DNA from 3 places in the Paenibacillus sp. R14(2021) genome. Region 1 is predicted to be linked to each of the others. Evidence: riboswitches for the same ligand, from Rfam matches in the RefSeq annotation. Region 1 holds a riboswitch; each other region holds the start of a gene.

Region 1 (4,212 bases):
TGTCAAGCAGGATGGCCAAACCCAGTACGAATCCGTCGTGCTGATCAAGAAAACCGGCGGCAGCTTCGGACCTGTCTCTATTCTGTTCCACTTCGCCGACGGGACGGTCATGCCGAAGGTGTGGGACGGACAGGAAGCCCATATCCAGTACAAAATCGTGCACAGCGCCAAGCTGCTCTGGGCGGCAGTGGATCCGCAGAACGACAACGTGCTCGACAATAAGCATATCAATAATTTCATGAAAGCCGAGATCGAGGAGAAAACCCGCACGCGCTGGAGCGTCGGCGCCGCGAAGCTGATCGAGAGCATCCTCTCCTCGCTCGCCTGGTAACGCACATGCCCAAAGGAGGTGATTAGGTTGCGCAAGCATATGAAGCAAGGCTGGCGGCTGACGATGAAGCACTTCTATATCATTATCATGCTGTTTCTGTACGAGCTCATTTGGGGCTTCTTCCTCTACCGTACAGTCGAAGGCATTGCCGTTCCGCTGCTGAAGCGGTTCCCGGACGCCTATGAAGGAAGCAGCAGCGCCGTTTCGCTGTTCATGACGGAATCACAATTTCAGCTGCTGAAGACGGATCTGGTCCAGCCTTATGCGTGGCTCTTCTGCGGCCTGCTTGCGGGAAGGATGCTCCTGACGCCGTTTCTGAACGCGGGATTGTTCCATTCCCTGCATCATGCGACGGATGAGCAAGGCACCAAGTTTCTGAGCGGTATTCGAAAATCATGGAAGCCGGTCGCCCTGCTCTACCTGCTGGAAACCACGCTCGCGCTTCTACCGGCTGTGTGGCTCCTGCCGCAGGCGCTGAAGCTGTTCCTTGCCAGCGGAACACTCGTGGAATTCGCGAAGGCAGCCGCGCCCTGGGCGGGTGCTTGGCTGTTGTGGGCGGTGCTTCTACATCTGTTATTCCTCGCGATGCAGTTCGGCGTCGTCTCGCAAAGCGGCCCGCTCCGCGCCTTGTGGAGCAGCGTCGTCAACTTCCTTCCTTTCGCCGGCGTGTCGCTCTTCATGTGGGGGATCGGCGCGCTGCTCAGCATGACGATCGCCTCCGTATCCATGATCTGGGCGGGTCTGCTCGCACTCATTCTGCATCAAGGCTACCAGCTGCTGCGAACAATCATGAAGGTGTGGACGGCGGCCGCCCAGTACGACGTCTGGCAGTCCAAGCAAACCTAGCCTATGAACGGCCGCCCGGCCATTCCATTTCGGAATGACCGGGCGGCCGTTCATTTTGTCGCAAATTCCGCATCCAAGATGAGACAATCTTTGCGCCTGTCGCCCGCTGCCTTTAAGCATGGAAAACGGCGCCAATTTCTCTCGGAAACGGCGCCCCTATACGAATCTGAGAACAAAAAGGTTTCACTCTAATAATTTTAATTTGTGAACAAATCGTGAAGTCGGAAGGAGAACCGACAAAATGGACGAATAAGTAGCCGTAAGAAATGAAAATTTTGCCGAATTCCCTAACGGGAAACGGGGGAACCATTCTGGGTGAATTGATCCCGACAGCCGCACGAAAGCGTTTCGCGGCTGCCAGAGGGTATCATAGGGAGCCTTCAACCGAACCCCACAGCTAACCTCGTAGGCACCGGAAGGAGTTTCTCTCTTGAAGAAGCTTTCTGCACTAGTGATCGGACTTGCCATGCTGTTCATTTTCCAAGCCGGCAGCGTTTACGCCGACTCCAAAATGGACGGGGTTATCCAAGATCTGATCGGAACACCTTATGTGTACACCGGCACGACGACGAAAGGGTTTGATTGCTCCGGATTCACGATGTACGTGTTCAAGAAACTCGGCATCGACATTCCGCACGCATCCCGTTCGCAGGCGCAGCTGGGCAAGAAAATCGCCAAGGGTGATCTACTCCCTGGAGACCTCGTATTCTTCAATACGACAGGCAACGGCATCTCGCATGTTGGCATTTATGTTGGAGACGGCAAGTTTGCACATTCCTCCTCCAGCAAAGGTGTCACGATCAGCGGCTTGAACGATTCCTACTTCGGAAAACGTTATGTCACTGCCCGCCGCGTGATGAGCCCGGAAACGTATGAGAAATACGCTAACGATCCATCCGACGAACCAGGCGATAACGATTCAGATTAAAGCATTGCTGCAACAGGCATGAATTTCACGAATATCAGAGCGCTTCTGATATTGCAGGCAAAGCCGCCGTTGTTTGTCCTTAGGACAAGCAGCCGCGGCTTTATTTGTCTATTCCGCAGACGGGCGGCCGCACCACTCAGACCCGTTCATAGCGTACCCACCAGAAGGTCGGGCCGAGCTGGACATCCAAGCCCTTGGCGTGCGGCCCGAACAAATTATGCAGCTCGACCGGTGTGTCACAGCCTTCGCCGCGGCGGTCGACCATGACAACAGTCGCTCCGGCGTCCAGCCGGTCATGCCAGGAGGCAAGAAAGGCTGTGCGTTCCTCCCGAGAAAGCTCGCCCAGGCAGAAGCAAGCAAGTCCTGCTTCGAATTTCTCCGCTACAGCATGAAGCTCCTTCTGCTTGACTGCCACCGAGACGGGCGTCGCCAGCCTTGGCGTCCGCGGCCCCGTTACTCTGAGCACACGTCTGCCCGCCAGCGTATCTTCCAGCGCGTACTCCAGCTTTCTCCACTCTGTGAAGCGTTTCTCCAGACTGTCCCGCCATTTTGCCATTTTACCGATACCTCCCGATGTTCCTTACGCTGACCGACGTAAGGTTAACATTATGTTTATGCTTCGCAGCCTGCCAACTGACCACAAATCTGCTCCTTAGGCTTGTCCCGTGTCTAAAGAGGAATGAAAAGACAAATGATGAATACTAGGTTAATAGGTTAGATGACGGTATGATTTTGCATGCCGGATAAAGGAGCTGCCGCCTCATGTCCTCATCCTCTCCCGCGCTTGCGGGATTCCATACCACGCTTGCCGCCTGGTTCGGTCATTCGTTCGGTGAACCGACGCCCGTTCAGGAGGAAGCATGGGCTGCCATTGCGGACGGCCGGCATACGCTGATCGCTGCGCCAACCGGCTCCGGCAAGACGCTTGCCGCCCTGCTGCCTTGTCTCAGCCGCCTCGCTATCGCCAAAAACAATGCTCATGGCCGCGGGACGAGCTGGCTGCCCGGCGTGCGTATTCTGTATATTACCCCCTTGAAGGCGCTGAATAACGATATTCAGCATCATTTACTCGGATTTATGGAGCAAATCGAGCCGTTCGGACTTCGGGAAGGGGCGGAAGCCTGGCCGATAATCCGCTCCGCCGTCCGTACGGGCGACACGCCTTCAAGCGAGCGGGCACGCATGGCTAACCGGCCGCCGGATGTACTAGTCACGACGCCGGAGTCGCTCTACCTGCTGCTTACTTCGGATAAGGGCCGCCAGATGCTGCGGAACGTGGAGTCGGTCATCGTCGACGAAATTCACAGCCTGGCCGGCGATAAGCGCGGGGCACATCTGTCACTCTCACTCGAGCGGCTGTCCGCGCTGACGGTCTTTCCCGTGCAGCGCATCGGCGTCTCGGCGACGCAGAAGCCCCTGGAGCGGGTCGCTAGGTTCCTGGGCGGCTGGGAGCCGGACGATGCCCGAAACAAGCTGAAGCCGGGCGAGCAGGCTGCAGGCGAGATCCACCCGCTCGGCTACGCGCCGCGGGCGGTCGTCATCGTCGAGAGCGCGATGACCAAAGCTGTTCAAGTCCGCGTAACGATGCCGGACCTAAACCAGCCCGTCCGCACGCGCGACGGCGTGTGGCAGCCGATCATCGAGCGGATCATGGCGCTGATGGAGGGCGCCCGCTCCGTGCTGCTGTTCGTCAACAGCCGCCGGCTGTGCGAGCGGCTCGTGCTTCGGCTTAATGAGCACGCCGGCCAGGAGTTTGCGCGGGCGCATCACGGCAGCCTGGCGCGGGAGCGGCGTCTTGAGGTCGAGCGCATGCTGAAGGCAGGCGAGCTCCGCTGCCTCGTTGCGACCTCATCGCTGGAGCTTGGCATTGACGTGGGCCACGTCGACCTCGTCATTCAGGTCGACTCGCCCAAAGCCGCCGCCGCGGGCATTCAGCGGATCGGCCGCGCCGGGCATGCCGTCGGCGATGTCAGCCGCGGCTATATCGTGGCGCGTCAGCGCAGCGAGCTGCCGGAGGCAGCCGTGCTGTGCCGCAATATTTCGCGGCGGGACATCGAAGCCATTACGCTGCCCCACGAGCCGCTCGACGTGCTGTCGCAGCATGTGG
Region 2 (4,212 bases), 300 kb from region 1:
CCATCGCCACATCGCAGTGGCGATGGCGGCGTTTTTGCGTCCTTGTTTTGCTTGGCGTGTTCCCATAACCTTACATCGCATGGTCGCCCACGAGCGGCTGCTCCGGTGAACCTGCAGCGGGCTTAACAGGACGTGTGTACCAGCCGGGTCCTGCGATGATCCCAGTTTTGCAACGGATCCGGTTGTAGTGGTATGGTGTAAAGAGCAATCCTAGGAGGAAGATCATGGCGAAGGAATCTAAGAAAAACAGGCAAATCGCGAATATATCGCTCGGTGTGATGGCTGCGGGCTTCGCGGCGACGATTCCGTTCCGTACGGGAGGGCTCGGACTGCTGCATGCGGGGTTTGAGGCCGGCGTCATTGGCGGACTCGCGGACTGGTTCGCCGTAACGGCGTTATTCCGCCATCCGCTCGGCATCCCTATACCGCATACGGCACTCCTGCCGCGCAACCGGAAGAAAATGTCGGAGGGCATCGTGCGCGTTCTGGAAGACCGTCTGCTTGCCAAAGAGAGCATGATCGAGAAGCTGACGCAGATCGAGCTGGCCAAGCAGCTGCTGCCCGCCGTTCGAAGCGCCTTGCATTCAGCCGTCCACAGCGAGCGTCTGCCCCATCTGCTGACAAGCGTACTGCGCAGCGTAGATGCGGAGAAGATCGTGCCGATGCTGTCCGGCGAGATCCGTGCTGCGGCGAAGCGGATCGACCTTGAAGCCGTGCTGCGCGGGTTTCTGCGCAAAGCCGCCGAGAACGGCACGGACGAGCGCATGCTGGATCTGCTGCTGGAGCGCGCCGAGACTTGGGTGAGCACGGAAGGGATGCGCCGCGAGCTGGGCAACGCAGTCATGAACCTCGTTAAAGGGCTGAACGTCGGCGGGCTGATGTCGTTCGCGATCAATGCCTTCATCGGTTATTTGGACGAGGATAAGCTCGGAACGATGCTGCAGTCCTTTATTTTAACCAAAATTCACGAGCTGAAGGTACCGGATACGCAGCGCCGCATGCTCGTCATGGATAAGCTGCGGGAGTCGCTCGAGCTTCTTATTACCAGGCTCTCGGAATCCGGGCAGCTGGACGTTATTCGCGATGAATTGCTGCAAGCCTTTGATATCGACGGCGAGCTGACGAAGCTGTTCGAGCACTTGCGCGAGAAGGGAATTGCATTCCTTCATTCGGAGGACTTTGCAGCTAAGGCATGGCCGTTTCTGGAGCGCTTCCTGAATCGGATGGAGGAGAATGAAGCGCTCATCGCGGATGCCGAGCAATGGCTCAAGGGACAGGCGGCCGGCTTGATCGAACGCAATCACGCCAAGATCGGCGCCTTCGTGAAGGAGAATCTCGATCGGCTGGATAACGATCAGCTCGTGGAATTAATTGAAGACAAGGTAGGCCAGGATCTGCAGTGGATTCGCGTGAACGGCGCGGTCTGCGGCTTTCTCATCGGTCTGGTGCTACGCGGCATCGAAATGATCTCCGGCTACATCTGAGCGTCTGCAGGCGCGGGTCATGCTTCTGTATCAGCCCGCTTATGTCCTGGAATCCAGTAAATCCGCTCTTTTCCCTATTTGCGAGAAACAGCCATATAGTGAGGTAGAGCGAGATTGCTGGCGAATACCTGGGTTGTAAGCGTTATTATCGCAGGGGTTGATCGAAAACGAGAACGGAGCGTACATAGGTTTCCTTTACAAAAGGCAGTCGCAAGCGTAACATACGAGTCATGCTTAAACTTAAACGACGTAATTGATTACGCTGAATTCTCACTTAATTGAGAATCGGGGGAACCATTGAATGCCAGGCATACGGCCGGTAACAGGTACGGAATGCTTGCCATTAGGGGTGAATCTTGAGCCTTGCTCAAGTAGGGCAACTCTCATGCCCGAATCCGACAGCTAACCTCGTAAGCGAACCGGGAGAGGCGACGAATTGTGCGTGCAAATAGACACTTCATCATAGATGTGCCTAGAAGCCGCGAGAGGCGTTCCTCTGTTTAGAGGCAGTCTTTTGCAGGCTTCTTTTTTGATGTTCATTTTCGGTATGCGTATAAGTTAGAGGCGAACTAGTAAATTTATAGATACAAGCAGGAAAAGGGGGCGTTGTTATGGCCGGTTACCGCCGTAAAACTCCGGAGGAATTGCTGTTATCCATTTCTAAAATCCATCGCGGTCGACTTAAAATCTACATCGGCGCCGTCAGCGGCTCCGGGAAAACCTATCATATGCTGCGCGAAGGCCAGGCGCTCAAGCAGCAGGGGATCGAGGTCGTCGTCTGTGCCGTATCGACGATGCGCCGTCCGGAAACCGTGGAGCAGCTCGCGGACTTGGAGCGTATTCCGAGCATCCACTGGATGAAAGGCGACGTCGAGAAGAAGGATTTGAATTTGGATGCCATCGTAGAACGCAATCCCGAGGTGCTGCTGGTGGATTCACTGGCGCATGAGAACCGCCCCAATGCCCGGTTTGCAACACGGCTGGAGGATATTCGCTTCCTGCTCAGCAAAGGAATAAGTGTTATTACGACCGTCAACGTCTACGAGCTTGAAGGTGTGACGGAGCAGGCTCAGAAGCTGACAGGCATCTCGGCGGAATGCACGGTGCCGGCGGATTTGCTGGAGCTTGCGGACGAGGTGCGTCTAATCGACGTATCGCCTGAGACGATTCTGAACCGTTTGAACGAAGGCCGGCTGAATAACATTAAAGATCCTGAGTTGTTGAAGCGAGGGAACGTCGGCAAGTTGCGTGAATTGACGCTTCGCTTAGTTGCCGAGGGCGTCAACGAGTCGCTGGAGAAATACCGCGCGGAGCAGGGGTTCATCGGTCCTTCCGGGGCGTCGGAACGGATTCTTGTCGCCGCACAGTATCATATCAACGGTTCGATCTATATTAGGCGCGGCCAGCAAATCGCCAAGCGGCTCGGCGGCGATCTGCAGGTTGTCGTCTTCGACGATGCTTCCCAGGAGCCGACCAAGGAGCGGGATGCATTCAAGAAATCCATCCTGAAGCTGGTAGAAAAGGTCGGCGCGGGCTTCCGTGAAATTTCGATTACGAACCGCCGCCAGGTTCCTCGCGCGCTCATCCGCTACGCGATGCTCATTAACGCGACGCGTATTGTTATGGGACATTCCAAGCAGACGCGTGCGGAGGAGCTGCGGCAGGGCTCGATCGGCCGGAGCGTCTTGAAGCAGTCGCGCAACATCGACGTGTACTTCATGGCCGACCGTGCGGAGCACGAAGGCGAACGGGTGCTGGAGACGAAGCGTTCGGCGCCTAAGCCTCCCTCCGAGCCGTATCGCCGTTTGAGCACGCAGGAAGTGGAGAAGAAGATCGAGCGGATCCGCCGCGGCACGTTCAAGGTGTATATCGGAGCAGCGCCGGGGGCCGGCAAGACGTATATGATGCTGCGCGAAGGCAATGACTTGCTGCGCAAAGATATCGACGTCGTGATCGGCTTTGTCGAGACGCATGGACGTCCAGGCACGGAGGCGCAGCTCGGTCAGCTGAAGCTCGTCCCTCGAATGGTCATCCAAGACCATGGGAAATCCAGCGAGGAGATGGATGTCGCCGCTATCATTGCTCGCAATCCGGAGGTCGTGCTGATTGACGAGCTCGCGCATGCGAATGCGCCGGGCAGCCGGAACAAACGCCGCTACGAGGATATTCAGGAAATTCTGAACGCCGGTATTTCCGTTATTTCCACGCTGAACGTGCAGCATTTGGAGAGCCTGAAGGACTCCGTGGAGAAAATAACGGGCTGCACGGTTGCCGAAACCGTGCCGGATAATTTCCTTCGTCTGGCTGATGAGATGGAGCTGATCGACGTTGCTCCGGGCGCATTGCAGGAACGGATGCGGGAAGGCAGCATCTATAAGAGCGAGGACGTGGAAGGGGCACTCGCCGGTTTCTTCAAAACAGGCAACCTCATTGCGCTTCGCGAGCTCGCCCTGCGAGAGATTGCCGACGATGTGGATGAGCGGCTCGAAGCATGGGAACGGAACGGCTCCCTGCGGGGACCGTGGCGTAGGCACGAATCGATCTTCGTCGCAGTTACCGCAAGCATGAATGCGGAGCGTCTGATCCGCCGCGGCTTCCGGATTGCCTATCGGCTGAAAGCCGACTGGCATGTGCATTACGTGCAGGAGCACGGCAATCACTCGGAGGAGCATCGCAAGCGGATTGCGGAGATCAAGGAGCTGGTCGAACGTCTCGGCGGTACGTTTGA
Region 3 (4,212 bases), 220 kb from region 1:
CGCCATCCGCTGCGCAACTTCCTTCTGAATCATTACGACGATATGCTCAAGCGGAAGCTTCTCTTCGAGCAGCTTCATTAGAATCGGCGTCGTTACGTAGTATGGCAGATTCGCAACGACACTCACGCCGGATAGACCGGCAAACTGCTTGTCCATCAGCTCCTTCAGGTCGAGCTTCAAGACATCGCCGTGCTCTACGTGTACATTCGGCGTTTCTGCAAGGACATCCTTTAGAATCGGGATAAGCCGGTTGTCGATTTCCACGGCCGTGACGCGGCCAGCCGCAGAAGCAAGCTGCTGAGTCAGCGCGCCGATGCCGGGACCGATTTCAAGCGCGCCCTTCGTTTCATCAAGTTCAGCGGCATTCACGATGTTGCGCAAAATATTTTGATCGATCAGGAAATTCTGACCGAGGCTTTTCTTAAACGTAAACCCGTACTTGGCGATGATGTCCTTCGTCCGCTTGGGTGAGGCCACATCTGCAACTGCTTTGGATCCTTCTGTCATGAATGTTCTCCTTCGCTTTCCATCGTTCTCAGTGCGCGCTGGAATTCCTCCTGCGTAATTCTGAACGTGGAGCACCTTTTATAGAACTGCTTGCCATTGGCGTATCCAATGCCGAGCAAATTGCCCATCTTAAGCCGCCGTTCCGATGCCTGTGCATGCACAAGCAATCCTGCCTGCATCAGATCGTCCATCGTCACTTCCGCAAGATTGCCGCTGCCTTCCGTGGCTTCCGTGCGCAAATTGGCCAGCGCTCTCCGAATGGCTTCGGGAGACGCATTCTCTACGCCGATATCGCCCTTATAGAGTGCCTCCTCCTGGGGAAGAAACGCATGCTTGCAGCCTGGGACGCGCTGCGCCACGATTTTGCGGATCCGCTCGCCGGCATGATCGGGGTCGGTGAATATAATAACGCCTCGACGCTGCTGCGCAAGCTCTACCCGCTTCAGCACGGCTTCGCCGATCGCTGAGCCGCCCGTTTCGATGGTTTCCGCTTCTACGGCGCGTTTAATGGCCACGGTATCGTCTTTGCCCTCAACTACAATGATTTCTTTCATCATGGAAGTTCATTCCTTCCTTTCGCACAAACATCTCGCAAGAATCGCCTAAAGCCGTCCATACAGGCGGCCCCATTCTCGTTTGATATGCCTAAGAAGTCATTATGACTTCGTCTTTGCTGAAAATCAAAAAGAAGAGGCATCGCCTCTCCTTATCATGACATATTTAGGCTTCAAATACGATATGAATCAAGTAGCACCATTATTGCTTCTCTACAGATGCTGCAAAGGATGACCGGGTTTCTTACAGAGACTCCGGCTTTTTCGGTCCCAGCACATAGACCGTATAGCCTCGTTTCAGACCGAAACGATCGGCATACGACTCGCTGTTGTAGTAGACATCGATCTTCTTGCCTTTGATCGCACTGCCCGTGTCTTCCGCACGGCGGAAGCCAATGCCTTCAATGTATACCCACCAGCCGATCGGTATGACTCTCGGATCTACGGCAATCGTCCGGCCCTCTTTCACACGCGCACCGGATGCGGTGATGCCGTACTCGGGGTGGTTGACGCCTTTGCCGGTCGAAGCTACGCCGGCGGAATAGGCGGTCAGCGTTACATTTTTCAATATTTTACTCGCACTGAACGTTATGCCCCGTTTCGTCCAAGTGCCGGATGAATTTGCGGAGAGCATCATGACATCAGGTTTCTTCGTCCCGACGGTCACGATCTTATCCACAGCTGCATCTTGATTCAGCTTCTCGACAAGCGTTTGCGAGACGAGTACACCGTCTGCAAATACAGATTCATAACGTTTGACGACCGTGCCCTGCTTGCCGTTCTGGACAAGCTTCTGCTTCCCAAGTTCCAGCTTAGGATCTTCCTTCTTCACAATGGAGAAAGGAACCGGATACGCGGTCTCCGAATATTTCTTATCGATCCTTGTGATCGTTATGACCATGTTCGGAGAAAGTCTATCCGTCAGCGTAGGCACTACTTTATCTTGACTGCGTACCGATATATTAGCCTGATCGATCGCTGCCTGTACAGTTCTCTCTGTCGTGTACAACGTTTTTGCTTTGCCGTCAGCCTTTACTATTAGCGGCACCGCTTGATCAATTACGACGCGGTCGCCGTCTTTAATACCGCCAGAGAGCGGCATCGACACTTTATCATAAGTGCCGACAGTTATGGCTTGTTCATCCAGTAGGCGTTGAAGGACCCATTGTTTGGTCGATACAATGGTTTCTCGTCCGTTCAATACTACGGAGACGTGCTTGTCAGCCGTTCCGTACAACAACACCAAAAACATGAAAGTCATAGCGATTGAGATCATGGCGCTTAAGATAATTAAACGCACATTCTCATGCTTCCATCGCAATGCGAAAGACATGCTGGATGATCGTTTCCCATGGGTGTCCTTAAGCTGGAGTTCTCCCACTTCATCGGTCCTCCTTACATAGCCCCGCCGCCTTTGTTACGCATGATACTTAGACGCGACTATAAAGTGATTAGCGTGCAAGCACGCATTTTCCAAATTCATCCTCGGTGCCACCTCCATGTTAACCCTATGTCGTCAGTTTACGCATTATTCAAACAAAAAGAAGCCCGACGACAGAGGATCTGTTTCGTGGCTTCCCATTAGACAATGGTAGCATGGATTGCATGCACGAGGTTGATCTCTCTTATTGACGCTTGCGAGGTTAGCTGTCGGATTCGGACGTGAGAGTCGCCCTATTCGCTTATGACGCGTCTTTCGAATACTGCGTCGTTTGCGAAATTCACCCCAAGAAGAATTTCATGTTCCACCGACCGCAATGATACGATCAGTTTCAACAATTGGTTCCCCCGCTCTCCGTTTTTCGGAGATTAAGCGATTATTTTGGAAAAGGAATACAAGTTTTGTTACCCTGAAATGAATCATACCTTCTAGCGCTGCACATTGTAAAGAACTGATTAATGACGATTTAACCGAATTTCAAGGAAAAATCCGAGAAAAACAAGCGATTTCTGAAGCGAAATTCAGTTTTTACACCGGATTAGTCCCAATTCCTTGCTTTCAAAACGATTTTCATCATATTCCAAAACATTTCATCGCGTTTTCCGTTGTGATTTTAGCAATTTCTTCTACAGATTTACCTGTGATTTCCGCCATCGTATTTGCTACAAGACGGACGAAAGCCGACTCATTCCGTTTTCCGCGGTGAGGGTGAGGAGCCAAATATGGCGCGTCGGTTTCGATGAGAATCCGGTCGAGCGGCACCCTCGCCATCACTTCTTTTGGTACCCTGGCATTCTGAAATGTAAGCGGTCCACCGAAGGAAATATAGAAATTCATATCGAGGCATTGCTTCGCTGTTTCCCAACTGCCGGAATAGCAATGCATCACCCCTCCGACCGCCTTCGCGTCTTCTTCTCTCAGTATTCGGACTACGTCCTCATGCGCATCGCGATTATGAATGACGATGGGTTTATCTTTCTGCTTGGCAAGCTGGATCTGCTCGCGGAATACGCGCTGCTGCACGTCCTTCGGCGACGTATCCCAATGATAATCAAGTCCGATTTCACCGATGGCGATGACCTTGGGGTGGTCGCATAAAGATGCAATCCAGTCCAAATCGCCCGGAAGCATATCAATGCTGTCTACGGGATGCCAGCCTACCGCCGCATAGATAAACGAATACTGCTCGGCGAGCGCCATCGTCGTAGGGATTGTCTCCCTGTTGAAGCCAATATTGATCAGCGTATGTACGCCCTCGGCCCGTGCCCGTTCGATAACTTCCGCACGGTCTTCGTCGAATTTATGCGAGTCTAAATGTGTATGTGTGTCGATTAACATGATAATGTCTGAAACCCCTTTCTACATTAAAGCAAATAATTCGCGAATATTCGCGGAAAGCAAATGAACCGATTGAAGCAGCGGTTCTTCTGGGTAATAGAGATGGTACTTGCCTTGATGTATGCCGGTAATGGAACGAACAATGTCGGATCGGCCGGAGATTTCCGACAAACGATCATCTCCGGAGAGCAGCAGAATCGGCGGTTTTTCTTCATTCTCCGTCATGCCGGCCGTTCCTGGACGATACACATGGTAGGGCATGTCAAACGGAAAGTCAATTTCTAGATGATAGCTTGGATGTAGACCGATTGCGCTGAACTGCTCGCGGATTTCCTGCCAGAGCGCCTCATTCGGCTGGTCCATCGTTACATA

What was found. A riboswitch is a leader RNA that binds a small molecule or an ion and turns the genes downstream of it on or off. The one in region 1 is predicted to bind cyclic di-AMP.
Region 2: another riboswitch for cyclic di-AMP. It lies ahead of KXU80_RS21130 (histidine kinase); the one in region 1 lies ahead of KXU80_RS19715 (C40 family peptidase).
Region 3: another riboswitch for cyclic di-AMP. It lies ahead of KXU80_RS18650 (resuscitation-promoting factor); the one in region 1 lies ahead of KXU80_RS19715 (C40 family peptidase).

Annotation. Positions count from the first base shown of each region.
Region 1 is NZ_CP080269.1:4,229,570-4,233,781, reverse strand. Features, by position in the region: gene KXU80_RS19725 (M1 family metallopeptidase) at 1-331, shown strand, start outside; gene KXU80_RS19720 (hypothetical protein) at 359-1,177, shown strand; cyclic di-AMP (ydaO/yuaA leader) riboswitch at 1,444-1,604, shown strand; gene KXU80_RS19715 (C40 family peptidase) at 1,608-2,105, shown strand; gene KXU80_RS19710 (hypothetical protein) at 2,242-2,661, opposite strand; gene KXU80_RS19705 (DEAD/DEAH box helicase) at 2,868-4,212, shown strand, end outside.
Region 2 is NZ_CP080269.1:4,524,728-4,528,939, forward strand. Features, by position in the region: gene KXU80_RS21125 (DUF445 domain-containing protein) at 225-1,484, shown strand; cyclic di-AMP (ydaO/yuaA leader) riboswitch at 1,735-1,917, shown strand; gene KXU80_RS21130 (histidine kinase) at 2,096-4,212, shown strand, end outside.
Region 3 is NZ_CP080269.1:4,007,190-4,011,401, reverse strand. Features, by position in the region: gene rsmA (16S rRNA (adenine(1518)-N(6)/adenine(1519)-N(6))-dimethyltransferase RsmA) at 1-507, opposite strand, end outside; gene rnmV (ribonuclease M5) at 504-1,064, opposite strand; gene KXU80_RS18650 (resuscitation-promoting factor) at 1,306-2,442, opposite strand; cyclic di-AMP (ydaO/yuaA leader) riboswitch at 2,679-2,887, opposite strand; gene KXU80_RS18645 (TatD family hydrolase) at 3,076-3,840, opposite strand; gene KXU80_RS18640 (HD domain-containing protein) at 3,862-4,212, opposite strand, start outside.